DNA from 4 places in the Arthrobacter sp. UYP4 genome. Region 3 is predicted to be linked to each of the others. Evidence: riboswitches for the same ligand, from Rfam matches in the RefSeq annotation. Region 3 holds a riboswitch; each other region holds the start of a gene.
The links. Region 3 has a riboswitch for cyclic di-AMP ahead of AC0Z9V_RS17755 (C40 family peptidase). Riboswitches for the same ligand answer to the same signal wherever they lie in the genome.

Region 1: another riboswitch for cyclic di-AMP. It lies ahead of AC0Z9V_RS12090 (NlpC/P60 family protein); the one in region 3 lies ahead of AC0Z9V_RS17755 (C40 family peptidase).
Region 2: another riboswitch for cyclic di-AMP. It lies ahead of AC0Z9V_RS13085 (LysM peptidoglycan-binding domain-containing protein); the one in region 3 lies ahead of AC0Z9V_RS17755 (C40 family peptidase).
Region 4: another riboswitch for cyclic di-AMP. It lies ahead of AC0Z9V_RS03400 (C40 family peptidase); the one in region 3 lies ahead of AC0Z9V_RS17755 (C40 family peptidase).

Annotation. Positions count from the first base shown of each region.
Region 1 is NZ_JBXAVU010000002.1:744,144-751,310, reverse strand. Features, by position in the region: gene serC (phosphoserine transaminase) at 1-660, opposite strand, end outside; gene AC0Z9V_RS12095 (iron-dependent transcriptional repressor DtxR) at 913-1,611, shown strand; cyclic di-AMP (ydaO/yuaA leader) riboswitch at 1,741-1,910, shown strand; gene AC0Z9V_RS12090 (NlpC/P60 family protein) at 1,916-2,770, shown strand; gene AC0Z9V_RS12085 (NlpC/P60 family protein) at 2,792-3,676, shown strand; gene AC0Z9V_RS12080 (HNH endonuclease) at 3,898-4,395, shown strand; gene mobA (molybdenum cofactor guanylyltransferase) at 4,392-5,003, shown strand; gene AC0Z9V_RS12070 (DUF6457 domain-containing protein) at 5,021-5,305, shown strand; gene AC0Z9V_RS12065 (molybdopterin molybdotransferase MoeA) at 5,302-6,564, shown strand; gene AC0Z9V_RS12060 (FdhF/YdeP family oxidoreductase) at 6,605-7,167, opposite strand, start outside.
Region 2 is NZ_JBXAVU010000003.1:189,511-196,677, forward strand. Features, by position in the region: gene AC0Z9V_RS13065 (ABC transporter ATP-binding protein) at 1-603, shown strand, start outside; gene AC0Z9V_RS13070 (aliphatic sulfonate ABC transporter substrate-binding protein) at 687-1,727, shown strand; gene AC0Z9V_RS13075 (ABC transporter permease) at 1,724-2,599, shown strand; gene acs (acetate--CoA ligase) at 2,590-4,527, shown strand; gene AC0Z9V_RS13085 (LysM peptidoglycan-binding domain-containing protein) at 4,628-5,566, opposite strand; cyclic di-AMP (ydaO/yuaA leader) riboswitch at 5,570-5,751, opposite strand; gene AC0Z9V_RS13090 (hypothetical protein) at 5,865-6,101, opposite strand; gene AC0Z9V_RS13095 (glycoside hydrolase family 6 protein) at 6,165-7,167, opposite strand, start outside.
Region 3 is NZ_JBXAVU010000010.1:12,012-19,178, reverse strand. Features, by position in the region: partial or broken gene AC0Z9V_RS17770 (hypothetical protein) at 1-118, shown strand, start outside; gene AC0Z9V_RS17765 (hypothetical protein) at 122-898, shown strand; gene AC0Z9V_RS17760 (metal-sensitive transcriptional regulator) at 1,041-1,382, opposite strand; cyclic di-AMP (ydaO/yuaA leader) riboswitch at 1,762-1,974, shown strand; gene AC0Z9V_RS17755 (C40 family peptidase) at 1,977-2,861, shown strand; gene AC0Z9V_RS17750 (cytochrome c oxidase assembly protein) at 3,057-4,034, shown strand; gene AC0Z9V_RS17745 (DsbA family protein) at 4,155-5,024, opposite strand; gene AC0Z9V_RS17740 (class F sortase) at 5,235-5,924, opposite strand; gene AC0Z9V_RS17735 (hypothetical protein) at 5,968-6,741, opposite strand; gene AC0Z9V_RS17730 (sigma-70 family RNA polymerase sigma factor) at 6,912-7,167, opposite strand, start outside.
Region 4 is NZ_JBXAVU010000001.1:720,542-727,708, forward strand. Features, by position in the region: gene AC0Z9V_RS03385 (3-oxoacyl-ACP synthase III) at 1-1,007, shown strand, start outside; gene AC0Z9V_RS03390 (alpha/beta fold hydrolase) at 1,001-3,634, shown strand; gene AC0Z9V_RS03395 (NAD-dependent epimerase/dehydratase family protein) at 3,631-4,599, shown strand; gene AC0Z9V_RS03400 (C40 family peptidase) at 4,728-5,594, opposite strand; cyclic di-AMP (ydaO/yuaA leader) riboswitch at 5,597-5,781, opposite strand; gene mutM (bifunctional DNA-formamidopyrimidine glycosylase/DNA-(apurinic or apyrimidinic site) lyase) at 5,914-6,876, opposite strand; gene rnc (ribonuclease III) at 6,877-7,167, opposite strand, start outside.

The DNA.
Region 1 (7,167 bases), on a different contig from region 3:
CCGGGCCGCCCGCTCCAGCGCTGCGGGGGAGAAGAGGCCCAGCCACAATCCGCCGTCGGAGGCGAAGTTCTTCTGCGGGGCGAAGTAGTAGACATCGGCCTCGGAGACGTCCACGTCGAGGCCGCCGGCCGCGGAGGTCGCGTCCACGAGGACCAGGGCGCCGTCGTCCGCGCCCTCGACCCGTCGAACGGGAGCCGCGACACCCGTCGACGTCTCGTTCTGCGGCCAGGCGTAGGTGTCCACGCCCGCTGCGGCCGCCGGATCGGGGCGCGTACCCGGCGGGGCCGTGATGATGTCCGATGCCTCGAGGAACGGCGCCCTGGTGGTGGCGGAGGCGAACTTGGAGCCGAACTCGCCGAAGGAGAGGTGCTGCGCCCTGTGCTCCACGAGCCCGAAGGTGGCGACATCCCAGAAGGCCGTCGAGCCGCCCACCCCGAGGACCACCTCGTATGCCTCGGGTGCGCCGAAGAAGGTGCTCAGACCGTCCCGCACGCGCCCGACGAGTTCGCGCACGGGAGCCTGGCGGTGCGACGTGCCCAGCAGGACCCGTCCCGCGGACACGAGGGCGTCGATCTGTCCGCTCCGGACCTTGGACGGACCGGCGCCGAACCGGCCGTCCGACGGCAGGAGGTGCTCGGGGATGCGGGGCAGTTCGGTCATGGGTGCTCCAGCTGTTTCGGCGGCGGGTATCGCCCTCATTCTGCCCGAGGAGCCGGTGGCGCTCCATTTGTTAACACCGCAGGCGGAGGATGCGGCGGGGACGCCGTCGCCGCCCCGGTCGATTGCCGGGGGAATCGCACCATGGGTTAACCTTGGGAGGCGTGGGGCGGAACAGGTCGTGGCGGCCGTGGACCCCCACCGGCGTGAGGCATCCCAGCCGCGCACCCGCACCGCACCAAGGAGCTGACCCGCATGACGGACCTCATCGACACCACCGAGATGTACCTGCGGACCATCCTTGAACTCGAGGAAGAGAACATCGTCGCCCTGCGGGCGCGCATCGCCGAACGGCTGCGCCACTCGGGACCCACGGTCTCCCAGACCATCGGACGCATGGAGCGTGACGGACTGGTGGTCGTCTCGGGTGACCGGCACCTCGAGCTCACCGAACTGGGACGGCACCGGGCCACCGGGGTCATGAGGAAGCACCGCCTCGCGGAACGCCTCCTGAGCGACGTCATCGGGCTCGACTGGGCCTACGTGCACGACGAGGCCTGCCGCTGGGAGCACGTGATGAGCGAACGCGTCGAGCGCAGGCTCTACGAACTCCTGGGCAAGCCCTCCGAGTCGCCCTACGGGAATCCCATCCCCGGCCTCGAGGCCATCGGCGGCGTCCAGTCCGAACTCTTCACCGACGGCGTGGTCACCCTGCTCTCCGCCATGGGCACCTACTCGCCCGAGAAGCCGGTCACGCTGGTGCGCCTGGCCGAGCCGATCCAGGTCGACCCGGAACTCCTGACCCAGCTCGACGAGGGCGGCCTGCGGCCGGGTGCACGCCTCAGCCTGGAGTCGGTGGGCGGGTACGTCTCCGTCCGCGTCCCCGGGGTGGAAGGTGCGCTCGAGCTGCCTCCGGAGGTCGCCTCGCACGTGTTCGTCTCCGTCGCGTCCTGAGTCCGGCACGGCTCCGTCATCAATAACACACCATTCCGTGACCGTAACGTGACATACCGCGATATCTGAGGTAGCCTCCATCTTGTGCCAAATTCGCTCTAGATCCGGCACCCTCCTGCAAATCGCCTAGCTCTGCCATTGCCGGAGGTCCGTCCGCACCATCGCATGGCAGAGGCGGGGGAACCAATTTTCGGGTTTCTGTTCCAGAAATCCTTGGGGTTAAGTCGCTGTTTCCGCAGCGGCCGGGTGACTCCCATCCGAATCCGACAGCTCACCTCGCAGGCGTTGGGAGAGGCAATCCAACGTGTCCAAAAGCTCTTCGCCGGGCCGCCACCGCGCGCCCCGGGACGTCAGTCCGCTGACGGCCCTGTCCACAGCAGCAGCATCCAATGCCGGATCGGTCGGCCGCCAGGCAGCCGTCATCGTCGCGGCGTCGGGCCTGGTCCTGACCGCGGGACTGCCCGCCCAGGCTGCAACCGCCGCCGAGCGTGAAGTCCAGTCCTCCGCAGCGTTGACCGTGAGCCGCGTCGTGTCGGCCGAGGTCACCGTGCCGGCCACCGCGACGGTCTCCTTCGATCGCGTGGCCGTCGAGGTCACTCCTGCTCCCGAGGTCGTCGAGCCGCCGGCTCCCGTCGTCGAGGCCGAGCCCGCCGTCGTCGTCGAGGCTCCCGCCGCGGTCGTGGCGCCCGCTGCTCCCGTCGAGGTCGCTGCTGTCGAGGCCGCTCCCGCCGCGGCCGCTCCTGTCGAGGCCGCTCCCGTCGCACCCGTGGTCGCACCCGCCGCCGTGGCGCCCGCACCGGTCGCCGTCGCCGAGCCCGTCGTCGCACCGGCACCCGCGCCTGTCCAGTCCTCCGGTGTCGCTGCCGGGCTGGTCGCCTCTGCCTACGGCCAGATCGGCGTCGCCCAGGACTGCACCGCGATGGTCGAGACCGCCCTGCGCTCCGTCGGCAAGTCCGTCGGCGATCTCGCACCCGGCCAGTTCTTCCAGTTCGGCGACGTCGTCGGATCCCCCGCTGCGGGTGACCTGGTCATCACGGCGGGCCACGTCGCGATCTACGTCGGTAACGGCCAGGTCATCAGCGGTGGCCTCAACGGCATGAACACCGGCCTCCACAACCTCTCAGACCTTCCCGGCGCCGGCTTCGTCCGCGTCCGCTAGAACCCCTTCGGAGAAACCACCATGTCTTCACGCGCCATCATCGCCCGCCACCGCAGCGAAACCCAGGACACCGCCGGCCTCTCGGCCCTCGCCAAGGCCGTCACCACCGGCGGCATGGGCCGCCAGGCCGCCGTCATCGCCGCGGCCTCCGGCCTCGTCCTGACGAGCGGGGTCGCAGCCAACGCCGCGGACCTGCAGCCGCAGCGTGACGCCGCAGCGTCCAGCGTCACGGTCACGTCGGCCCGCGCGGCCGTCGTCGCCTCGTCCGAGACCGCCGTCGCCTTCAACATGACCCCGGTCAAGGTCACCGCCAAGCCGGTCGTCGTCGAGGCGCCCGTCGCCGAGCCCGCCCCGGTCGTCGAGGCACCCGTCGCCGAGGCTCCGGCACCGGTCGTCGTCGAGGCACCCGTCGCCGACGCTCCGGCACCCGTCGTCGTCGAGGTGCCGGTCGCACCGGCTCCCGTCGCCGCGGCCGTCGCGGCCCCCGTCGCACAGGCCGCCCCGGTCGCCGTGGCTGCTCCCGCCCCGGCTCCTGCTCCCGCCCCGGCTCCTGCTCCCGCCCCGGCCGCCTCCTCCGGAGTCGCGGCGACCATCGCCGCCGCGGCCCAGGGCCAGCTCGGCGTCATGCAGGACTGCACGCGCCTGGTCAGCAACTCGCTCGCCGCCGCGGGCATCAACTTCCACGGCTGGCCGGCAGGCTACCTCTCCCTCGGCCGCACGGTGGGCGCAGGCGAGGCCATCCCGGGTGACCTCATCTACTACGCCGACGGCGGCATGGGCATGGCCCACATCGCTGTCTACATCGGTGGCGGCCAGGCCGTCCACGGCGGCTTCAACGGCAACACCACGGTGATCGCACCGGCAGAGCTCGGCTCGGGCGGCGTCTACATCCGCGTCGGCGGCTGATCACCCCAGCGACTCACGATCGAGGAACCGGCACGGACGTGCCGGTTCCTCTGTCGTTGGGCGGCGGTAGCCCGACGCCGTGCGGCGCGTCAACCCGTCCCCGCACCGGTTCGCCGCACGCCGGTCTCCGGCTTACCCTTGCAGTGTCAATCCGAAGCTCTTCTCCCGTACCCCGGGATGGCAACCGGTTGCGGGGAACAGGTCAGCAATGAGGCCACCGTATGCGCACTCTTGTTCTGAATGCAGGGTATGAACCACTGGCGGTCGTCACGTTCCGCCGGGCACTCGTGCTTGTCCTCACCGGCAAGGCCAGCGTCATCGCGGAGGACGACGAGCCGGTCGTCGGACCCACCGAGATCCTCGGACGGCCGTCCGTGATCCTGCTCAACAGATACGTCAGGGTCCCCTACCGGCACGACGTCACGGCCACGAGACGCGGGGTCCTGCGGCGGGACAACCACCTGTGCGCCTACTGCGGCAAGACGGCCTCGACCATCGACCACGTCCTGCCGAGATCGAGGGGTGGGGGCGACACGTGGGAGAACCTTGTGGCCTGCTGCCTGAAGTGCAACAACGCCAAGGGGGACAAGACGCTCGCCAGCCTCGGCTGGAAGCTGCGCGTCGTCCCGCTGCCCCCGCGGGGGCCCCAGTGGCAGATCCGCGAGCTCGAGAAGCCTGCCCCGCAGTGGAGCGAGTTCCTCACGGAGACCGCCGCGTGATCCCCGACGCCCCCCGATTCGATGCGATCGTCCTGGCGGGCGGCCGCTCCACGAGGCTCGGCGGTGTGCCGAAGGCGGGACTCGTCCTCGACGGAGCGACGCTGCTGCAGCGCACGTGTGCTGCCCTCGCCGATGCGGAGCGGCTGACGATCGTGGGACCGGAACCGGACGGCGGCGCCCGGCCCTCCGGGGAGGGGCCGCCGTCGTTCGTGCGGGAACACCCGCCCTTCGCCGGACCGGCCGCCGCCGTCGTCGCCGGATTCCGGGCCGGGACCGGTGGGAGGGCGCCGTGGTGTGCCGTGGTGGCCTGCGACATGCCGCGCGTGGCCGTGCTCGTACGCGTGCTTCTCGCCGAGGCGGCGCTCGGCGGGACGACCTCGCTGGTCGCGGTCGACGGCGGCCGCGACCAGCCGCTGGCCGCCCTCTACCGGAGCGACGCGCTCGGAGGCGCCATCGACGAGGTCCTCGCCCGGGGTTCGGCCGACAACCTGTCGATGCGCAGCCTCCTTGCTAGTGTGAGGAGCAGACCGGTCCCGGTTCCCCCGGGCACAACGCACGACGTCGACACCTGGAGTGATGCACGAGCGCTGGGAGTCGACGTCCCCTAGTACTGCCCGGAGGGCCCATGGACGACCGCCAGAAGCTGCTGCACGACTGGACCGAGAAACTGCTCGCCGCCTACGAGATCGACGGGACGCGCGTCGACGTCGACGCCGTCCTCGGCCTCGCCGGGAAGGCCGCCCACGGCGTCGTCCGCCCGGCGGCACCCCTCACGACCTTCGTCGTCGGGTACGCCGCGGGCCTCGCGGTCGGCAGCGGGCAGGCCGACGAGGACCTGGCCATGCGCTCGGCCATGGCGGTGGCCGATGCGCTCTGCGCCGAGGCCGCGGCGGACGGAGACCCCGCATGAGCGAGGCCGCCGCAGCGCACAACGTCGACTGGATGGCCGCGCGCGCACTCGCCCACGGCGCGGGGCGCCCGCTGCCGTTCCAGACCGTCAACCTCGCCGACGCCCTCGGGCAGACGCTCGCCGAGCCCGTCCACGCATTGCAGGCCATCCCGCACTACGCGTCGTCCGCCATGGACGGCTGGGCCGTGAACGGGGAGCCGCCCTGGACGCTCGTGAGGCACACGGAGCCCGAGGAGCACCCCCGAGGAAGACCGTCGCCGCACTCCGACTCCGGTGCGGTGTCCCTCGCCCCCGGCGAGGCGACCTTCATCCTCACCGGTGGCGTGGTGCCGCAGAACGCCGTCGGCATCCTGCGCACCGAGCACGGGTCGGTGCGCGGGGACGTGCTGGACCGCAACGACTCCGCCCGGCCCGACGAGCCGTCCCCGCACGAGCACGTCCGGCCGGCAGGGGAGGAGGCCGAGGCAGGCTCCGAGGCCATCCCGGCCGGCGTCGTCCTGAACCCGGCGCAGATCGCCCTCGCCGCGGTGTGCGGCCACGACACCCTCGCCGTCCTGCGGGCACCGAGGGTGTCCCTGCTGATGACAGGGGACGAGGTGATCGACCACGGGCTCCCGCACCCCGGCCAGGTGCGTGACACCTTCGGCCCCCAGCTTCCCGGATTCGTCGCGATGCTGGGCGGCCACGTCGACGTCGCGGGGCGCGCGAAGGACGACCTCGACGACGTCGTGGCGGCCATCAGCGCCGAACCGACCGATGAGCTGTCCCTCGCGCGGGCCTCCGGCGACGTCCTCATCACGACCGGTGGAACGGGCAGCTCGTCCGCCGACCACATCCGCAGGGCGCTCACCGAACTCGGCGCCGAACTGATCATCGACGGCATCGCGATGCGGCCGGGACACCCGACGCTGCTGGCACGACTGCGCGACGGACGTTTCCTGGTGGGACTGCCCGGCAATCCGCTCGCCGCGATGATGGCGATGCTCACGGTGGCCGGCCCGCTGCTCGCGGGACTGCGCGGCTCACCGCTCGAGGAGCCGGGGACCGTGACGAGCGCGGACGCCTTCGAGCCGCTGCCGGGGCGGAGCCGGCTGGTGCCCTACCGGAGCGGGTCGGGGCGCGCGGTGCCGAGTACGCACCAGCGGTCCGGGATGCTGCGCGGACTCGCAGCGGCCGACGGCGTGATGGTGGTCCCTGCCGAGGGCTGCGCCGCCGGTGATGCCGTGCCGTCCCTGGTGCTGCCGTGGCTGGCCGGCTGAGGATTCCCGGGCGGGGAGCGCCGCCACAGGAGTGGCCTCGTCAGGCGGCCTTCTCGAGCCGCACGACGACCGACTTCGACGTCGGCGTCCCGCTGACGTCCGCCGTCGAATCCAGGGGTACCAGGACGTTCGTCTCGGGGTAGTAGGCGGCCGCGCAGCCCTTCGGCGTCGAGTAGGCGACCGCCCGGAAGTCCTCGGCGCGGCGCTCGACGCCGTCCGCCCACTCCGAGACCAGGTGGACCATGTCGCCGTCGTCGATACCCGCCTCCGCCAGGTCCTGCGGATTGACGAACACCACGCGGCGGCCGCCGGAGATCCCGCGGTAGCGGTCGTCCTTGCCGTAGATCGTGGTGTTGTACTGGTCGTGCGAACGGAGGGTCTGCAGGATCAGCCGGCCCTCGGGCACGTGCGGGTACTCGAGGGGATTGGCGGTGAAGTTCGCCTTGCCGGTCGCGGTGGTGAAGGTACGGCTGTCCCTGGGCCCGTTGGGCAGGACGAAGCCGCCGGGCGTGTCCAGGCGGGTCTCGAAGTCGCCGAAGCCGGGCACGACGGCGCTGATGTGCTCGCGGATCACGCGGTAGTCCGCCTGCGCGGCGGTCCAGT
Region 2 (7,167 bases), on a different contig from region 3:
GGACTCGACATCCCCGACCGCGGCGAGGTCCTGATCGACGGGACCGCCGTGACGGGCATCGACGAACGGTGCGCCGTCGCGTTCCAGGAACCGCGGCTCCTGCCCTGGCACTCCCTGCAGGCGAACGTGGCGATCGGCCTGCCCAGATCCTCCAGTGCGAGCGCGGGCAAGGCCAAGGTCCTCGAACTGCTGAAGCTCGTGGGCCTGGACAGCTTCGCGAAGCACAGGCCGCGCGAAGTGTCCGGCGGCATGGCCCAGCGCACGTCGCTCGCCCGTGCGCTCGCGCGGAATCCCGGGGTGCTCCTGCTCGACGAACCCTTCGGTGCTCTCGACGCCCTCACGCGCATCAAGATGCAGGACCTCCTGCTGGACATCCACCGGGCCCAGCCCACCACCGTGCTGCTCGTCACGCACGACGTCGACGAGGCCCTCCAGCTCGCCGACCGGATCCTCGTCCTCGGCCGCGGCGACGACGAGGCGGCGGGTTCGACCGTCGCGGAACTCATCGCCGTGCCCGGGGCACGCCCGAGGGACCGCAATGCGGCCGACCTCGGGGCGCTGCGCAGTTCGCTGCTCTCCCTCCTCGGCGTCACCGGGCACTAGAGCCCGTTCCCGCGCTTTCCCCGGCAGCACTCCCGCCGCCCTCCTGTCTCCCCTTTTTCGCACCATCCACTCGAAGGACCACCATGAACCGCCGCGCCCTCCTGCCCACCCTCGCGCTCGCCACCGCACTCTCCCTCAGCCTCAGCGGCTGCCTCGCCGGCGAGAACGCCTCCGACACGGAGTCCGCCGCGGCAGGCACCGCCACGCAGGGCGGCACGCTCAACATCGACTTCGCCACCTACAACCCGCTGAGCCTCGTCATCAAGGAGCAGGGCTGGCTCGAGGACGAACTCGCCGACCAGGACATCACCGTCAACTGGGTGCAGTCCGCCGGGTCGAACAAGGCCAACGAGGCCCTGCGCGCCGGGGCGATCGACGTCGGATCCACCGCCGGATCCGCTGCCCTGCTCGCCCGCTCCAACGGCTCCCCGATCAAGGCCATCGACATCTACTCGCAGCCCGAATGGGCAGCCCTCGTGGCGCTTCCGGAGTCCGGCATCACGAGCGTCGAGGACCTGCGCGGCAAGTCCGTGGCGGCAACCCGCGGCACCGACCCGTACTTCTTCCTCCTCCAGGCACTCGAGGCCGCAGGCGTGGAGCAGTCCGAGGTCACCATCGAGAACCTGCAGCACGCAGACGGCCGCGCGGCCCTGGCCAGCGGTGCGGTCGACGCCTGGTCCGGCCTCGATCCGATCATGGCCGCTGCCGAGCAGGACGGCGCCCAGCTGTTCTTCCGCGACATCGACTTCAACTCCTACGGCTTCCTCAACGCGACGGAGGACTTCCTGACCGAGAAGCCCGACGTCGCCCAGACCGTGGTCGACGCCTACGAGAAGGCACGGGAGTGGGCCAAGGAGAACCCGGAGGAGACCGCCGCGATCCTCGCGGGCGTCGCGGGCATCGACCAGGCCGTGGCCAACTCCGTGATCATCGAGCGCACCAACCTCGACGTCGATCCCGCGCCGGGCGACGCCCAGCGCAGCGTCCTCGAGAAGATCGGCCCCGTCTTCGTGGAGACCGGTGACGTGCAGAGCCAGGACCAGATCGACGAGGCCCTCGATACCCTCTTCGACGCCTCGCTCGTGGAGAAGGCGGACCCCGCCGCCATCGGTTCCGATTCATGAGTGCTGAGCACCTGACGGGACGCAGCACCGTTCCCATCAGCAAGGAGGGCCTCGCGTCCACCGGATCTCCGGTCACCGGGGACGGGGCCGGCAGGAACCCGGGCAGGACGGGCACGGCCGGACGGCGCGTGGTCATCGTGCTGCTCGGGCTCATCGTCCCGGCGCTGATCCTGCTCGCCTGGCACCTCAGCACCGCCTCGGGCTTCTTCCGGCCGTCGCAGCTCCCCTCGCCGGCGTCGGTTCTCGCGGCCGCGGTGGACCTCATCGAGCGCGGCCAGCTCGCCACCCACATCCTGATCTCCACACAGCGGGTCCTCCTCGGGTTCCTCCTCGGATCCCTGCTCGGGGTCCTGGCCGGCGCACTGCTGGGCCTCTCCCGCATCGCGGACGTCCTCCTGACCCCGACCGTCGGGGCGCTCCGCGCGGTCCCGTCCCTGGCGTGGGTCCCGCTGCTGGTCCTCTGGATCGGCATCAACGAGGACTCGAAGGTCACGCTGATCACCATCGGTGCGTTCTTCCCCGTCTTCACCACGCTGTACCTCGGGTTGCGCCACGTGGACCGCAACCTCGTCGAGGCAGCGCGGGCCTTCGGGCTGGGCGGCATCCGACTGCTCACCACGGTGCAGCTCCCCGCCGTCGTTCCCGCCCTGTTCTCCGGCCTGCGGCTCGCACTCGCGCAGTCCTGGCTGTTCCTCGTCGCGGCCGAACTCATCGCGTCGTCGATGGGACTAGGCTTCCTGCTGACGGACTCGCAGCAGAACGGCCGCGTGGACCGCATCATCCTCGCCATCATCCTGCTGGCCGTGATCGGCAAGACCACCGACGCCCTCCTGGGCATCGCCGAGCGCTGGGCGGTGCGCAAGTGGGCGTAGGGACGACGACGCCGAAAGGACAGGCCGCGCTGCAGGACGAGGCCGAACGGCTCGCGTTCTGGGCCGAGCAGGCCGCCCGGCTCGAGTGGCAGGACCCCTGGGACACCCTGCACACCTTCGAGAAGGCGACCCCGCAGGAGGACGGGACGCTCAGCGTGCCCGTTCTCGAGTGGTTCTCCGGTGGCACGCTCAACGTCGCCGCCAACTGCGTCGACCGCCATGTGCGGGCCGGGCGCGGCGACACGGTGGCGCTGCACTTCGAGGGCGAGCCCGGCGATCGCCGCACCGTCACCTACGCGCAGTTGCAGGACGAGGTCTCACGGGCCGCGAACGCACTGCTGGCCCTCGGGATCGGCAAGGGCGACCGCGTGGTGATCTATCTCCCGGTCCTCGTCGAGACGGTCGTGGTCACCCTCGCGTGCGCCCGGATCGGCGCCGTGCACTCCCTCGTGTTCGGCGGGTTCTCGGCGGAGGCACTGCGCTTCCGCGTCGAGGACACGGGCGCGAAGCTGCTCGTCACCACCGACGGCCAGTACCGCCGGGGGACGGCCGTGCCTGTGAAGGACAACGCCGACGCCGCGGTATCCGGTCGGAACAGCATCGAGCACGTGCTCGTGGTGCGCCGCACCGGTTCCGACGTCAGCTGGACCGGAGGCAGGGACGTCTGGTGGCACGACGTCGTCGACACCGCGTCACCGCACCACGAACCGGAGGCGTTCGACGCCGAGACGCCCCTGTTCATCATGTACACCTCGGGGACCACCGGGAAGCCGAAGGGCCTCGTGCATACGTCCGGCGGCTACCTCACGCAGGCGTCGTGGAGCTTCGAGCACCTCTTCAGCAATCCCGATCCGGCCCTGCGGGATCGCGACGTCCACTGGTGCACCGCTGACCTGGCCTGGGTCACCGCGCACACCTACGAGCTGTACGGGCCGCTCTCCAACGGTGCCACGCAGGTCCTCTTCGAGGGCACACCGAACACGCCGCACCCGGGCCGCCACTTCGAGATCATCGAACGCTACGGCGTCACGAGCTACTACACGGCGCCGACGCTGGTCCGGTCACTGATGGGCTGGTTCCCCGACGGCGTCCCGGCCGGCTACGACCTCTCGAGCATCCGCGTGCTGGGCACCGTCGGCGAGGCGGTCAATCCCGAGGCGTGGCGCTGGTTCCGGAAGAACCTCGGCCGCGACGAGGTGCCCGTCGTCGACACCTGGTGGCAATCCGAGACCGGCGCGACCGTCCTCTCCCCCAGCCCCGGGGACACCGACTTCAAGCCCGGCTGCGCCGCTCGCGCCCTTCCCGGGGTCAGCACGCGCATCGTCGACGACGAGGGCCGGCCGGTGCCTCCCGGCGTGCAGGGCCTGATCGTGGTGGATCGCCACGGCCCGGCCATGGCCCGCACCGTCTGGGGGGATCCCCAGCGCTACCTCGATTCCTACTGGCGGAAGTTCGCCGCGCAGGGCTGGTTCCTGGCGGGCGACGGCGCGCGGTACGACGACGACGGCGACACCTGGATCCTCGGGCGCGTGGACGACGTCATCAACGTGTCGGGCCACCGGCTGTCCACCATCGAGATCGAGTCGGCGCTGGTGGCCCACCCCCTGGTGACGGAGGCCGGCGTCTGCCCCGTGACGGATCCGCTGACGGGCCACGCGATCGCCGCGTTCGTGGTGCTCTCGGCAGGGGCGGACGCATCCGGCGACGTCACCGCGGCCCTGCGCTCGCACGTGGCGGGCGCCATCGGACCCATCGCCCGTCCCTCGTCCGTCGTCGTCGTCCCCGACGTGCCCAAGACACGCTCCGGGAAGATCATGCGGCGCCTGCTCACCCAGCTCCATGAGGGCACGGCCCTCGGGGATACGACGTCCCTGCAGAACGAGGGCTGCATCCCCGGCATCCAGGCCGCCCTGGCAGCGCGGGGCTGAGTCCCCGCGTCGGTCGGCGCCTCTGTCGGGCGTTAAAGAAAGGAAGCGGCAGGGCCCCGTCCAAGCACCTGCCGCTTCCCGCGTGTGGTCCGTCGGGTTGCTAGCCGGCAACCCGGACGAAGGATGCTCCCGGCAGGTCCGAGAGGGGGTGCTGCATGGTGAGGTTCGACCCGTTCATGCCGCTGCTGATGACCTGGCCGCCGCCGACATAGATGGCCACGTGGCCCGCCGTGATGACGATGTCGCCGGCAGCAGGGGTGGCCACCGTCGAACCGAACTGGAAGAACTGCGAGGGACCGAGGTCTCCCACGGAGATGCCCGCTGCCCGCAGGGCGTTCTCGACCAGTACGGTGCAGTCCTGGATCGCGCCGGCCTGCAGCTGCGCCTGGGCGGACGCCACGAGGGTGCCCGCGACGCCGCTGGATGCCACCGGCGTGATGTCTGCCGAGGCGAGGTACACGCCCGAGCCGGGCGCGGTCGACACAGCCGGTGCCGGGGCGACGGCGGCTGCCTGCTGGACCTCCGCCGCGGGAGCGACGACGGCTGCCTGCTGGACCTCGGCGGCGGGAGCGACGGCCACGGGGACCGACACGGCCTGGGCCGGAGCCTGCGCCGCACCGCTCGCGGGGATCACCACGGTGTCGCCGGGGAAGATGATCGAGGCGAGGGAGAGCCCGTTGGCCGCGAGGACGGCCGTCAGGTCGGCGCCGTAGGTCGCTGCGATGCCACCGAGGGTGTCACCGGCGACGACGGTGTGGGTCGCATCGGCTGCGGGAGCGACCGCTACGGGAGCGACTGCTGCGGCGGGCGCCGCTGCGGGTGCTGCGACGGCTGCGGGGGCGGTCGAACCCTGCTCGGTGTAGGAGCCGGCGTGCGCGGTGCCGACAGCGCTGAGCGCGAGGCCCGAGGTGATGGCGACGACGGCGACGGGGCGGCCGACGGTGGTGGCGTGCGCCTTGGCTGCCTGCGACAGTCCCTGCATCGCGAGGTTGCCGTCGACTGCGGCACGGTGGCGCGCAGGGGAAATCTTTCGGAACATGGATGAATACCTCTCCCATGCCTGCGGGGTGAGCTGTCGGGTTCGGATGGGAGTCACCCGGCCGCGGTCAGCGCCGTATCCGGCGATGTTCAGCGACTTAACCCCGAGGACGCCGGCAGGAGGGCCGCACGCCCGGTGGAACTGTGGTTCCCCCGTCCCCGCCTCGGTGTTTGCGAACGAATCCCGATCGGCGGCAGGGCTCGGCAATCCGTCCGGGAGCGCCTCACTCCGGCGGAGGCACCCGATGACGATACCCAGTGCTCCTCCGGTTTGTCACATTTCCGTAACGGCGCGTACCCTACGCGCCGGTGCGGAACGACCACCAGCGACGCACGGCGGCGAGCGTGCCACCCGCGCTGAACGCGAGCAGGACGATCTGCTGCAGGTAGAACCCATGGCTCTCGACCGCACCTGTGCCGCCCGCGCCCAGCGCGATGCTGGTGGCCAGGGTGACGGTCAGCACGAGACCCACCCAGGAGAGCGTGCTCCAGAGCATCCGTTCCCGCAGGCGGCCCGCAGATTTCCAGCTGTCCATCCCCTCAGCGTAGGCGTCCGGAGAGCGTGCGCGGCCCACGGACCGCGCACGCTCTCCGGTCCGCTACGGCCGTACGGGCGCGCTGGCGTTCGCGATCAGGTCCAGCGCCTGCTCGGGGAACCAGGCACCGGCCGCAGGATCCACGCGGCCCCACTCCGGGTCCATGCCCCCGTTGTCCGTCAGGCCGCGACTGCACTCCCCGTCGGACTCTCCCGGGACCTTGATCCAGAGGAAGGCGTCGGCGAGTTCGTTGCCCGTGTCGGAGGTCGGGAGGTAGCCGAGTCCGCGGCCCGGAGGATTGCACCAGACCTGGGGATCCGGGTAGGCGACCGACGGGACCCAGGGGCCCCGTCCGTTCCGGCTCGTGTCGATCACGAAGTGTGCGAGCTCGTCCGACGACGGTGCGTTCGGAGCACCGGCGACGTGCTGCGCGTACCACGCGTCCGTCAGCCCCCAGGTGGAGAAATCGGCGGGCGAGGCCGGGTAGTACTGGCTGGCGCAGGATCCGTAGGCCCCGGGGTCGATCTCGGTGGCGTAGTGGATGCACTGCGACACCCAGCTGCCGAACTTCAGCTGCCGCTCGGTGAGCTCGTAGTTGGAGACGTTGAGGAAGAAGCCGTCGGCCTTCTGTACGCCGGCCTTCACGAGCCGGCTCGAGATCTCGCCCGTACCGAGCCAGGCGCTGTGGGTGCCGTCGAGGTAGACCTTGGTGTCGGGCAGTGCCTTGAGGCGGTCCACCGCATAGTTGAGCATCTCGAAGCGTTCCGCTGCAGCGCTCGCGGCGTCCGCCTCTGCCGGCTGGCACCACTCGAGGGCGCCGTCGAGCCCGCGGTACCAGGGGATGATGCCGAGGCCGTCCGGTTCGAGGATCACCATCGCCGCCCTGTCCTGGATCCCGGCGGCGAGCGCGTCGATCCAGGCCTTGTAGCCAGCGACGTCGGTCGCGCCACCGGCGGAGTACTGCGAGCAGTCGCGGAACGGCAGGTTGTAGGCCGCCAGCACGGGGACCTGCCCCTTGCCCGCGGCGCGGTGCGTCGTGTTGCGCACCTGCTGGGTGACGGCCTTC
Region 3 (7,167 bases):
TGTGGAACGGAAGGCCGTGCCGTCCTTGACAGAGGCTAAGCGCCCGCTGCGAGGACAGCGACCTGCGGAGAACTTCGAGACAGAGCTGCACGTGCCGGATCAAGGGATAGGGAGATAGCGCATGAACCATGACACACCCGATGGGGCAGAGGGGCTGTTCCGACCGCAGTTGCAGTCAGCCCTTGCCGTCGCAGGCAGGCTCGGCGAAATGCTCGCCCGTCAGCGCGCAGAGCGGAACGAGCAGATGCTGCGCGCCCAGGACGCCGAGCGTCGACAGCTCCAGGAGCGGTTCGAAGCCGAACGAGCCGTCATGCGTACCCAGCTCGGCGCTGTTTACCAGCCGCAGTTCTGGGAAGCGGCCAGACCTGAGGACATCGCCTCCCAGCACGCCCTCGCACAGCAGTGGGAGCCGTTCGATGACATGGCCCGCCTTTCCCGCGAACACATGCACGACGAGATCCGCACACGGTACAACCTGACTCCTGAGGAGTACCTTGAGGGGCGCCAGCAATCGGCCCGACAAGTGATGGCCGACGCCCCTAAAAGACAGGAAGCAGTCCGAAACTGGGATGCGCAGCGCGACTACGTAGAAGCTGAGCGGCAGTCCGCGGTCGTCGTAACCGAGGACTGGCAGAACGACGTCGACACACAGAACGCAGCAGCCAACGCCAAGGAACTCTGGGACACAGGCGACCGCAGGGCTAAACTCGCAGAATTCCTCACCGAACGAGTCGGAACCACAGACATTGGGCGAGAAGGAGTCGCCGCCGTCCTCGCAGCCGACCTCAGTAACGGGACACCACCATCGGCGGCAGTGAAAGCCGTCAAGCATTCCGTCCGCCGCCCAAACGGGTCCGAACCCGAACACATAAACGAAAGAGGCTTTGGTGTGGGCTAGGCCCCGAGGCGCAAAAGGGAGATACCGATAAGAGCGCGATTGTGTGACGCTTCCTTATCCAGCCACGCTATAGAGCCACGTTGTGGCGACGCCGATAAGCGACCTTTGGGTAGTAAAGGTGCGTCGTGGATGAGGTAAGCAGTTAACGCAGTAGGCGACCTATTGCACGAGTGGCTTCCTTGATTTTGGCGTCGACGGTATCGGTGCCCGCTTGGCCGGGTGTGCCATGTGTGCGTGCGGCTTCATGGGCGGCATCTGCGACGCAGTGGGTGAGATGGCTTTCCAATAATCCGAGGCTGAGCGCATGCATGGCGTTGTTCACGGCGGCGACCTGGGTGAGAATGTCAATGCAGTATTGGTCTTCATCAACCATGCGGGCTATTCCGCGGACCTGACCTTCGATGCGCTTGAGCCGGCGCAGGTAGGCGCCCTTATCGGTTGCATATCCGTGTTGATGAGGTGTTGCCCTGGTGAGCGGGTCCATGTAGTCGGCTGGTTGTGCCGCGCTAGCAGTGTTGATGCTGACCTTCGGTGCGATGTGGTTGCTCATAGTCGTTCCCCTCAACATCATCGGCGGGTTGCTGACCGGCGCAGGAAGCCGTTGATGTGGTCTTCGGCCATGCGAGATACACGGCCCTCACCAGTATCTGTCAACGAGCACGGGCAGGTGAATGAACAACAGAAGCAGAAGTTCCGCAGGCCTCTGTTAGCGGCCCTCTAGTCGGCGTGTCGTGGCAACATGCCGACCCTCGTTATGCGAACGTGACATCAAATACCATCCTGGGGTATTCTCCTCAGGTGATCCCGGCACCCGTCGAGATCGCTCTCCCACGCAGAATGCCGAGCCCTGCCGCTGCTACCGGGATCCGTTCGTACAATCCATACGGCAGGGACGGGGGAACCACGTTTCCACCGGGTCACCGCACCTTCGTGTGTTGATCCTCGGGGTTAAGTCGATCCATCAGTTCATTCCTGTGCTGCATCCTTGCGTGCTGCCATGGGACCAGGTTGAGGACGGCCGGGTGACTCCCATCCGAACCCGACAGCTCACCCCGCAGGCATGGGAGAGGCAATCACCATGTCACGTCCGTCCATTTCTGCGCGCCACCGCGCCGCCGTCACCCACTCCATCGCCCTCGAGGGCCTGTCGTATTCCGCGAAGACCAGCGCTGTAGCACTGGGCAAGCCGGCCATCATCGCAGCTGCAACCGGCGGCCTCGTCTTCGCTGTTGGAGCCCCCGCCGCCCAGGCCGGCACCTACTCGCAGGACGCCTCCAGCACCGTCACAGCGCAGGCCCCCGCCGCCGCTGCTACAGGCGTCTACACGGTTGCCTCCGGCGACACCATGGGTGCCATTGCCGCCAAGCACGGCGTGAATCTCGATGCTCTGCTGGCAAGCAATGGCCTGTCCTACGCCTCGGTCATTTTCCCGGGTCAGCAGATCCAGCTTTCCGGTGTTGCCTCTACCAGTGTTGCTGTCAGTGCAGCCGCTGTTCCCGCTGCCGCTCCCACCAGCCAGGTCTTCTACAGCGCACCGGCCGCAGCCCCGGCTCCCGCTCCTGCAGCACCTCAGCCCGGATACTCCCTGACCTCGTCCACTGTCGCCCCGATCGCCCCGGCAGCTCCCGCAGCGCCGAGTGTTCCCGCGAGTGGCGTCGGTGCGGCCATCGTGGCATCGGCCTACGCCCAGATCGGGTCCATCCAGGACTGCACTGTTCTTGCTGAGCGGGCACTGCGCTCGATCGGAAAGAATGTCGGAGACCTCGGCCCCATGCAGTTCCTGCAGTACGGAACTGTCGTCGCCACCCCGGCCCCCGGTGACCTCGTGGTCCGTCCGGGTCACGTCGCGATCTACGTCGGTGGCGGCAAGGTCATTAGCAGCGGCATGAATGGTGCGAACCTCACCATGGAACACCCCCTGTCCGACCTCGCCGGATCGACCTTCGTGCGCGTCGCAGGCTAACTTCACCCTCCGGTGAGGTGGTTGCCCTCAAGCTGAGATAGCGGTGAGTGCCCTGGACGGGGGCACTCACCGCTATTTCCTTGCCCGCGCGTCTCCGCTTTTCGGGTTGCGGTGCAAGTTGACCGGGCGTGCGGTTCCTAGATATTTACGAGCTAGACCTGGGCGAGAGCGTGACGTTGAGATGGTTGTGTATCAGTGAATGATCCGTGGGTTAGCGGGCCGGTCTGGATACCGGAGGCCCCGCCATCGTGGGCGGCCTACCTAGCGCCGACCCTGCAGCCGATCCCGCTGATCCCCGGAGTCGCTCTGGTCCTGGGTGTGTTCTACCTGGCCGGCGCGATCCGCCTGTGGTCGATGGGCCGTTCCTGGCCTGTGTGGCGGACGGTGATCTTCCTGGCGGGCTGCGCCATCATCATGATCACCATGGGCGCCGGCGTCGAAGGCTACGGTCTGCGCATGTTTTCCGTCTTCATGTTCCAGCAACTGACGCTCATGATGGCCGTCCCTCCGCTTCTGGTCCTGGGTCGGCCCGGCACCTTGTTGCTGCGCGCCACCCCTCATCATGGACTTGGGCGCCCGATCCTCCGGCTCGCTCATGCGGGACTGCGCTCAAGATCCGCTCGGATCGTCCTTCATCCGGCGTTCATGATCCCGGTGTTCCTTGTCAGCTTCTACGGGGTCTACCTCAGTGGTATCGCCGACGCGATGCTGCCGTCCTGGTACGGGCACATCACCCTTGAACTGCTGTTTTTGATCTCCGGGGTGCTCTTCACCGTCCCCGTGCTATCGACGGACCCTCTACCGGTGAAACAGTCCCACTTCGGCCGGTTCCTCGACATTTTCGCCGAGATGCCGCTTCATGCGTTCTTCGGCGTCGTCCTGATGATGGCGACCACCCCTGTCGTCGATTTCTTCGGCACGCTGCCCGCTGGGTGGGACGTCGACCCGCTTACCGATCAGGGCATCGCCGGCGGCTTGGCCTGGTCCTACGGGGAACTGCCTTCGGTGCTGATGCTGCTGATCATCATGGTGCGCTGGCAGCGCGACGACACCGTGACCTCACGGGCTATTGACCGGAAGCACAATCGGGAGGGAACACCGGAGCTCGACGCGTACAACGCCTACCTCGAGCAGCTCAGGCAACGCTCTGAACGCCATGATCGGCGACGATAAGACGACCCCGGCCTGCGAGCAGCACGACTGACGCAGCGTCCACATCACTTAGCCCCTGGAGCTCTTGTGCCTCGGACCCAAGACGTGGTGCTGGTGCTCGAAGGGAAGGCCTGCGGATCGCTAGCTTGCGACGAGTCGAACCGCCTCGCGGAAGTCATCCAGTGACGTCAAAGCATTATGGTTCTGATCATCAAGAAGGATCAGCGCCGGGGCTCGGGTTACGCCGACGCCAACAGCTTCGATCCGGTCGGCCTCGATGAGTGACTGCACGTCGGAGCTTTGCATGTCGGCTTCGAATCGTGCGCTGTCGAGCCCGAGCTCACGGGCAACGCCCAGATAGGTGTCCACGGTGGCACGGGTGTGCAGGCGGGGAAGTTCCTGGGCGTCCGGGCTCAGCGTGATTGCTTCCAGGAAGGGAAGGAAGCAACCCTGACGGTCTGCGGCTTCCAGTGCTGTCGCACCCAAGTGCGCCTGGTCGTTTGAGGGCAGGTGACGCGCGACGAAAGTAACGCGTCGGGAGTAGTCCGCCCGGAGGTTGGAGAGAAACTCCTGAATGGAGATGGTGCCCGGCGCGTACAGGTCGATGAATTGCACCAGAACGGCCCGCTCGTGGGAAGCGCGCGAGACCAATCGATCGCTCGCGACGATCGCGCCCCGCAAGGCACTTTGTTGTGTCGCTCGTTCAGTCGAAGTCGAAGCAGACGCTGGCCGAGGGCCGCGGGAGTTCCTCGGGGTCGCAGGCGACGGTTCGGGGTCCCGATCCGTATCGTCGCGATCGTTCGACAGGTACCCCTTGATGCCAATGAAAAAGGCAATGGAACCCAGCACCACGATGATGGCCAGGGGAATCATTGCTGCAAACCAGGGGTTCATGAAAAAGGTGCCGATCCTGTCACATCGCACGACCGCGAACGGATATGCCTGTTCACGTACGCCAGATGAGCCGTCTATCGGAACGTTCCGCTCCGAGATGGTGTCACCATGACCCATCAGATACATCGTACCGTGAACTATTTTGTAGAGCCTTTTCCCCATCGGACAGCGCATCAGGCCGAACCCAGCTTGAACCACCGCTCACCTGTCAGCGGATAGGGGCAGGTATGAGAGACGGGCGCATGTGCATGTATGGAGCGGAGGGACCGGCGGTACAGAATGCGCGGTTGAAGACGTCAGGGTTTCGCCGCTTAGCCTCCGATGTTGTCAGACGCGTTTGGCGTAGATGACGTAGTTGTCGTCGAAGAGTCCGGTGTCGGGGTCGTAGCCGTCGCAGGTGATTAGGCGGAGCTCTGAGCCAGCGGTGTTTCCGTACACGGTCAGGGTGGGGAAGTTGTCCTTGGGGTATTGCTCGCCGCGTTCAACGGCGAAGCTTGCCGTCGTGCCGTCTTCGCGGGTGATGTCGATGACGTCGCCGGCCTTGAGTGCGCGGAGGTTCGCAAAGACACCGGGGCCGCCGTCGGTGGCATTGACGTGGCCGAGCAGGACCGCGGGCCCTTGCTCGCCGGGGGTGGGGGACTGGTTGTACCAGCTGGCGGGGGCACCGGGACCGTCCGGTGGTACCTCAAGGGAGCCGTTCTCTCGCAGGCCCAATGCGAGGAGGTCTGATCCGGCGCCGATGGCCGGGATGCTGAAGGAGACGGGCGCCGATTCGGGGAGGACGTCCGGGGCGGCCGTGGTAGCGGGTGCCGGTGTCGCGGACGCACTGGGCGCCGGCGCCTGGCTCGAGGCGGAGGCATCCGCGGCGGGGGTGGCAGTGCTGCTGGGTGAGGTGCTGGGTGGGGTGCTGGTCTGTGCCTGCGGGGTAGCGGGTGCGCCGCATCCGGTGAGGAGAACAGCAGCGACCGCCGTCGAGACCAGGAGGTTTCGACGGCGGTCGCTGGGTGAACTAATCATGGTGTGAAATCGGTCCGATCAGTTCAGTGGTGCTCTGGTGTGACTAGTTGGAGCGGCGACGGACGACGTACGTTCCGCCTGCTGCTGCTGCGAGGACCAGGCCGCCGGCGAGGGCGTACATGCCGACGCTGCTGTCGGTGTCCTGTGCGACACCGGTGTCGGCGCCACCGTTGGGCATGGCGCCCATCTGGGAAGCGGCGAGGTTTCCACACAGGGCCGGGGAGGTGGCGCCGAGGGGGAGCTTGGGGTCGAGGTCGCTGGGGGAGTTGAAGACTTCCTCGGAGACGCCGGCGGTTGCGGGATCGAGGCCGTGGACGACGACGACTGCCGTGCCAGCGTCCAGTGCGTCCTGGGTGCCCTGGTTGATCTCGAAGGAACGCGAGATGGTGTAGCTGCCACCCTGGCCGCCGAGGGCGAGGTTCAGGCCCTCTTCGGGTCCGGTGGCTCCGCTGGTGGTGAGGGTGGACTGGATTCCGCCGTACTTGCCGGCACCTTCGGTGACGCTGACGATGCCATCAGCGTTGGCGTCATCGGCGGAGGTCGGGCAGGTTCCCATGGCCAGGCCGTGGATGTGCTGGACGTGGGGGTATGGGCCGTCCATGAAGGTCTCGGCGAGGCCGCTGACCTGAAGGTTGACGGTCGCGGTGGTGCCCTGGACGTCGACGGTGACGGTACCGGTGCCGGTGGTGCCGTTGAGCTGGCCCAGCGTGGACGAGTAGGAGCCGGCTGCGTGGTCGGCCATGGCGGGGGCTCCGGCCATGGCGACGACGCCAAGAGCCAGGGTCGGAACTGCGAGAAGTCGCATCTTCTTGTTCATGGGAACATCCTTCACTGTGCGGTGAGTCCGCGACCGTGGTGGGCGCGTCTGTATGTGATTCGGCACACTCTCCGTTACGGATGGGAAGTATGCGTCTCTTTTTTTCACAACAGCTTTCCCACCCCACTTCTAGGCATGAACATTCCGCCGGCGAGCTCGGTTAGGGCTGGTTAGGGCTGGTCCGAGTCTGTGATGGCTGTCGGTGAGGTGAGCTTCTTGCGCAAGACAATGATGGCGTCCCGGATCCGGCTTTTGACCGTGGGCAGTGGCACGGCCTGCCGGGCGGCGACCAGTTCGTAGGTCAGCCCGTTGTAGAAGGCGAGGTGAAGTGCTTCGCGTTGTTTGGGTGCCAGGTCTTTAAGGAGCGCCCTGACAGTGTCGTGTTCAATGCCGTCCAGTGCAGTGTCTGATGTTTGGTCGTACTCG
Region 4 (7,167 bases), on a different contig from region 3:
TTCGACATGAAAACACGGCCTTGCTCGCCGTCACGAGTGTGGAGGCGCCGGTAGTCGTCAGTTCCGCCGAGTTCGACGAACGACTGGCCCCCAGCCTGAAGAGGCTCCGCCTCTCGAAGCGGCTCCTCGAACGCGTGGCCGGGGTGACGGAACGGCGTTGGTGGTCTCCCGGGTCCGATTTCGACGACGCCGCGATCGAGGCGGGGGCCAAGGCCATGGCCGAGGCCGGTATCGAGCCGGGCGACGTCGGGCTGCTCATCAACACGTCGGTGACCCGCCGCAACCTCGAACCCTCGGTCGCCGTGAAGATCCACCACTCGCTGGGGCTGCCCTCGTCCGCGATGAACTTCGACCTGGCCAACGCCTGCCTCGGGTTCGTCAACGGGATGACCCTCGCCGCGAACATGATCGATTCCGGCCAGATCAAGTACGCCCTGATCGTCGCCGGCGAGGACGCCCAGCGGACCCAGGAGGCCACCTTCAAGCGCCTCAACCGCGAGGACTCGACGCGCGAGGATTTCCTGAGCGAGTTCGCGACCCTCACGCTCGGCTCCGGCGCGGCCGCCGCGGTCATCGGCCCGGCCGACGCCCACCCCGGGTCCCACCGCATCCTCGGCGGCGTCTCCCGTGCGGGGACGCAGCACCACGAGCTGTGCGTCGGCGGCATCGACGGGATGTACACCGACACGAAGGGACTGCTCGACGGCGGCCTGGAGCTCGTCGTCACGGCGTGGCACGAGGCGCAGGCGGACGGCTGGGCGTGGGACGCGATGGACCGCTACGTCACCCACCAGGTCTCCAACTCCTACACCAACGCCATCATCAAGGCCGTCGACCTCGAGCGTGAGCGCGTCCCGATCACCTTCCCGCACTGGGGCAACGTGGGGCCGGCCTCCCTGCCGATGACCCTCGCCCAGGAGTCGCAGTCCCTCACCCCCGGGGACCGGGTGCTGTGCCTGGGCGTCGGCTCGGGCCTGAACACCTCCATGATGGAGATTGCGTGGTAGAACTCCCCGGCGTCGACCCCTCGTGGTCGGCGTACATCGACGTGCCCTCGACCAGCGGGGCCGACGCCCCGGGAACCAGCCACCGCTGGCACTACCTCGACAACGGGCTCGGCGCAGGTGCCGATGACGAGGTCACGGGAACGCTCCTGTGCGTCCACGGCAATCCCACCTGGTCCTACCTGTGGCGGAGCTACCTCGCTGCCGGTCGCACGGCCGGCTGGCGCGTAATCGCGGTGGACCAGCTCGACATGGGCTACTCCGACCGCACCGGCGCGTTCCGGCGCCTCGAACACCGCATCACCGACCTCGAGGATTTCGTCGCCGCCGTCGGCCTCGCGGGTCCCGTGGTCACGGTGGGGCACGACTGGGGCGGCGTCGTCAGCCTCGGCTACGCCGACCGCAACCGCAGGGACCTGGCGGGCGTGATCCTGACCAACACGGCCATCCACCAGGATCCGGCCCGGCCCATCCCGGCACCCCTGCGGCTCGCCCTGGCACCCGGCGTGCACGGCCTGGGCACGAGGACCAGCACGGCCTTCCTCGACGTGACCCTCTCCCTCGCCCGGCCGGCGCTGGAGCGTGGGGTCCGCCGCGCGTTCCGCGACCCGTACCGTACGTCGGCAGCCCGCGAGGGCATCGCCAATTTCGTCTCCGACATCCCCGCCGACCCGTCCCACCCGAGCTTCGCCGCCCTCACCGCGGTCGCGGAGGGCATCCGCAGCCTGGCCGTGCCCGTGCTGATGATGTGGGGCCCGCACGACCCGATCTTCTCGGACCCCTACCTCGAGGACCTCGCCCGCCGCCTCCCCGCCGCGGACATCCATCGTTTCGAGCAGGCCGGCCACCTGGTGCAGGAGGACGCCGACACGGCGTCGACCGCCATGGAGTGGCTCGGCATCCGGTCCGTGGGCGTGCCCCGACCGGACCGGTCCGGCGACAGCGCCCCGGAGGACCGTCCCTACACCCCGCTGGGCCGGCGGATCACCGAGCTCGCCGCCGGTCCCGAGGCAGGGACGACGGCGGTCGCCGAGATGGCTCCCGCGGGCACGCCGCGGACGCTGACCTGGCGCGAGCTCTCCGACGACGTCGACGCCGTGGCCGCCGGCCTCACCGCGCTCGGCTACGGTGCGGGCAGCAGGGTCAGCCTGCTCGTCCCGCCCGGAGTGGACCTCACCGTCCTGATCTACGCCTGCCTGCAGATCGGCGCCGTGATCGTCGTCGCCGATGCCGGCCTCGGCGCGCGCGGCCTCAACCGTGCCGTCAAGGGGTCCGCACCCGACGTCGTGATCGGCATCGAACACGCCCTCCTCGCAGCCCGGGCCTTCGGCTGGCCGGGTCGGCGGATCAGTGCCGCTCCCCTGCCTGCCGCTAAGAAGAAGGCGCTGCGCGTCGAGGCGTCCTTGAACGACCTCCGTGCCGCCCGGCCGGTCGCCGGAGCACCGCGCGCCGCGCCCGCGCCGGACACCGACGCCGCCATCCTCTTCACCTCCGGGTCCACCGGTCCGGCCAAGGGCGTGGTGTACACGCACCGCCGGCTCTCGGCCATGCGCGACGCCGTGGAATCCACCCTCGGGCTGGGACCGGGCGCCTCTCTCGTCGCAGGATTCGCACCCTTCGCCCTGCTCGGCCCGGCCCTCGGCGCGACGTCGGTGACCCCGGCCATGGACGTCACCGCCCCGCGGACCCTGACGGCGCGGGCACTGGCCGATGCCGCGGCCGCGATCGACGCCACCGTCGTCTTCGCGTCGCCGGCGGCGCTGCGCAACGTCCTGGCGACGTCGGCCGACCTCCCTGCGGCCGGCCGGTCGGCTCTGGAGCGGATTACCCTGATGCTCTCCGCCGGGGCGCCGATCCCGGTACCGCTGCTCGAGGAGGTCCAGGCACTCGTCCCGTCCGCGGCCCTCCACACGCCCTACGGCATGACCGAGTCCCTCCTCGTCGCCGATATCGACCTCGACGGCATCCGGGCCGCCGCGACGGCGGCCGAGGCGGGACTGGACGGCGCCGGCAACGGCGTGTGCGTGGGTCTCCCGGTGCACGGCGCACGCGTCGCGGTCAGCCCGCTCGACGGCACGGGTGAGGCAACCGGCGAAGCCACCGGGACTCCCGGCGTGACGGGCGAGATCCTCGTCGACGCTCCGCACGTCAAGGATCGCTACTTCCGCCTCTGGCGCACCCAGGAGGACTCGGCACGGACGCGCCCGTGGCATCGCACCGGCGATGTCGGCCACTTCGACGCCGACGGCCGCCTCTGGGTCGAAGGACGGCTCGGCCACGTCATCACCGCACCGGGAGGGGTGGTGACCCCGGTGGGACTCGAGCAGTCGCTGGAGGCACTCGACGGCGTCCGCCTCGCCGCTGTCGTCGGCGTCGGCCCCTCCGGCGCGCAGGCTGTGGTGGCGGTCGTCGAGACGACGACGCCGGGTCGTCGTCGCCCCCGGCTCGCTGATGCGTCGCTCGCCGCTGCCGCCCGCGATGCGGCCGGCGCGCGCGGCGTGGACCTCGCTGCGGTCGTCTCGGTCCCCGCGCTGCCGGTGGACATCCGGCACAATGCGAAGATCGACCGCGCACGGGTCGCGGCCTGGAGCGGACGGTTCCTCGCCGGCGGGCGGGCCGGCTCCCTGTGACCGTCCTCGTGACGGGCGCCAGCGGGATGCTCGGCCGCGCGGTCGCCGGACAGCTCCTCGCCGACGGCCACGACGTTCGGTGCTTCCAGCGCCGCCCGTCGGGTGTCGTCGGTGCCGCCGACGTACTGGGCTCCATCGAGGACGACGCGGCGGTGACCGCCGCGGTCCGGGGGTGCGACGCCGTGATCCACCTCGCGGCGAAGGTCTCCTTCACCGGCCGCGCCGCCGACTTCGACAGGACCAACGTGGACGGGACCCGGCGCCTGCTCGATGCCGCCCGGCGCGCCGGCATCCCCGACGTCGTCCACGTCTCCTCGCCCTCCGTGGCGCACGACGGCACGTCCCTGGTCGGCGCGTCCGCCGGTCCCGCGGACCCGGGGACCGCACGAGGCGACTACGCCCGGACCAAGGCCGCGGCGGAGGTGCTGGCGCTGCGACGCTCCACGGCGTCGTTCCGCGTCGCCGCGGTGCGCCCGCACATCGTCTGGGGACCCGGTGACACGCAGCTCGTCGAGCGCGTCGTCGACCGGGCCCGGCGGGGACGGCTGCCGCTGCTCGACGGTGGCACCGCACTGATCGACACCACCTACGTGGACAACGCGGCGTCGGCGATCGTCGCCTGCCTCGCCCGTATCGGCGAGGCGCAGGGCCAGGCCTTCGTCGTGACCAACGGTGAGCCGCGGCCCATCGCGGAGCTGCTCGCAGGGATCTGCCGCGCCGCCGGCGTCCGCCCACCGGCATGGTCGGTGCCCGGATCGGTAGCACGGGCGGCGGGGACGGTCATCGAACGCGCCTGGCTGGCGCTCGGCCGCGCCGAGGAGCCGCCCATGACCCGCTTCCTGGCCGAACAGCTGTCCACCGCACACTGGTTCGACCAGCGGCGGACCCGGGCCGTGCTCGACTGGACGCCGGGGGTCAGCATCGACCAGGGGTTCCAGCGCCTCGCGGCGCACTACGGCGGCTGAGGACGCGGGCCCGGGCGGGAACGCGCCGCCACGGCCTCTCGCCGGGTACGCGGAAGGGCGGGATGCCCCGCATCCCGCCCTTCTGCGTACCTGTACCTGGGACGACCGGCTGACGCCGGTCGCGATTCCTAGCGGGTGTAGTACCCGTCCACCGACATGGCGTTGACCGAGTGCACCAGCGTGCCCTGCGAGGGGTTCAGGGCGCTGACCATCTGGCCGTTGCCGAGGTAGATACCGACGTGGCTTCCACCGTTCTGGCTCACCAGGTCGCCCGGCTGCGGGTTGCTGGTGGGGGTGAGAGCAGCGAACTGCGACCAAGTGGTGCGCGGCAGGCTGATGCCGTTCTGCGCGTAGACCCACTGCACGAAGCCGGAGCAGTCCCAGCCGCCGAACGAGGTTCCGCCGTACACGTAGCCCGAGCCGATGCCCTGCATGGCCGTGCCGACGATGCCTCCGCCGGCGGGGCTGATCGAGGCGGACTGCGTGCTGAGTCCGGTGGTGTTCCCCGAGAAGACTGCGGGTGCTGCCACGGGTGCGGGTGCCGCCACGGGTGCCGGTGCCGCGATCGCTGCGGGGGCAGCGACGATCGTTGCGGACTGGGCGGAGTACTGCTGGGGAGCGGCAGTACCGGTGAGCGCGAGGGCCTGACCCGGGTAGATGACCGAGCTGTAGCCGAGTCCGTTGGCCGTGAACAGCGTGTCGAGGCCGACGCCGTGCGAGGCAGCGATGCTGCCCAGCGTGTCGCCGGCCTGGACGGTGTAGGTGCCCGCCGCGACGGTGGACGCCGCGACCTGCTCGGGTGCGGCCTGCAGGGTGATCTCGCCTGCGGCACTCGCGGGGAGCGCTGCGCCGAACATGATCCCGGATGCTGCGACGACGACGGCGGCGGGCTTGCCGGCCACCGAGGCACTCGCGGAGATCGCGCGGGAGGCGGTGAGAAGGGGGTTGGTGCGCGTGGGGACGGCCCGGTGGCGCGCTGAAGTGCTCTTGGACATGATCATGCCTTTCCCAATGCCTGCGAAGTTAGCTGTCGGGTTCGGATGGGACATCCGGACGTGCTGTTCTCGTTCCAGCGAACATGCGCTGGTCGACACGCGTCTTTACCCCTAGGACTCAGGACTGAGTCCGCTATCGGTTCCCCCGCCCCTGTCGAATGTGTAGTGCGAACGGTCCGTCCTCATCGACAGGGTTAGGCAGAGTGAGGAGGGGCGCCCCTCCGTTGTGGAGCGGGCGCGGGGTCAACGGTACCCGTTGAGCTTCCGGTTGTCACGTTTGGGTTACGGCGCCGACGGTGCCATAATCCCCCCGCGCCGACTAGGCCCGAGCGTTCCGCGGCCTCGGCTGGCAGTACGGGCAGAGGGACGATGACCTGTTCATGAAGGCTTCGCGCCGGATGAGGGTCGAGCGCCCTTCGGCTGCGCAGCGACGGCAGGGTTGCCCGGCACGGCCGTAGGCTTCGAGGTCGCGGGCGAAGTAGCCCGACGCGCCGTTGACGTTGACGTACAGCGCGTCGAAACTCGTGCCACCGGCGTCCAGGGCCCGGGTCATGACCGTGGTGACCGCCTCGACGATACGGAGGGTGTCGGGACGGCGCAGAGTGTCCGTGGGGCGCGCGTAGTGGAGTCTCGCCGCCCACAGCGCCTCGTCCGCGTAGATGTTGCCGATCCCCGAGATGAGGCCCTGGTCGAGGAGGGCACGCTTGAGGCCCGTCCTCCGCTCGCGGAGACGCCGGTGGAAGGATTCGACGGAGAACGCGGGATCGAGCGGGTCACGCGCGATGTGCGCGGCCTGGTGCGGGATGAGAGGCAGATCCGTGTCTCCGCGACCACCCGGCGCGCCGTCGGCGGTGGGCTCGAGATCGGCGACGAACATGCCCCCGAAGATCCTCTGGTCGACGAACCGGAGGTCGGCGGGGAGCGGGGCACCCTCGTCGTCGACGGCGGTGGAGAGCCGAAGGCGCACCTTCAGGTGTTTCTCGAGGGGGGCCTCCAACTCCTCGATGAGCAGCTGACCGCTCATGCCGAGGTGCGCCATCAGTGCGACGTGCGGGACGTCACGGGGGGCGTCCGGGTCCTGGAGGGTCATCCAGAGGAACTTCCCGCGCCGCACCACGTCCGTGACGCGTGCTCCGGTGACGTTGCCGCGGAAGTCCTCGACGCCTGCGACGTGGCGTCGCAGCGACCGCGGGTCCACCACCTCGACGGCCTCGACGGTGCGGCCCGTGACCCAGCGCGCCAGCCCACGCCGTACCACCTCGACCTCGGGCAGTTCAGGCACTCAGGGTCCGGGGGGCGCTGCGGGCGCGTCGTGCGGTTCGCCGTCGGGCGTCGTCCCGGGCCCGGGTGCGAGCAGCTTCCAGGAGGCGGCAGCAGCCTCCTGCTCCGCCTCCTTCTTCGAGTGGCCGCACCCGGAGCCGTACTCGACGCCGCCGATCACGAGGCGCGCGGTGAACGTACGGGCGTGGTCGGGACCGGCGCCCACCACCTGGTAGTCGATCAGGCCGAGCCGGCGGGCGGCCGCGGTCTCCTGGATGCGGGTCTTCCAGTCCGTGCCTTCGCCGAGGACAGC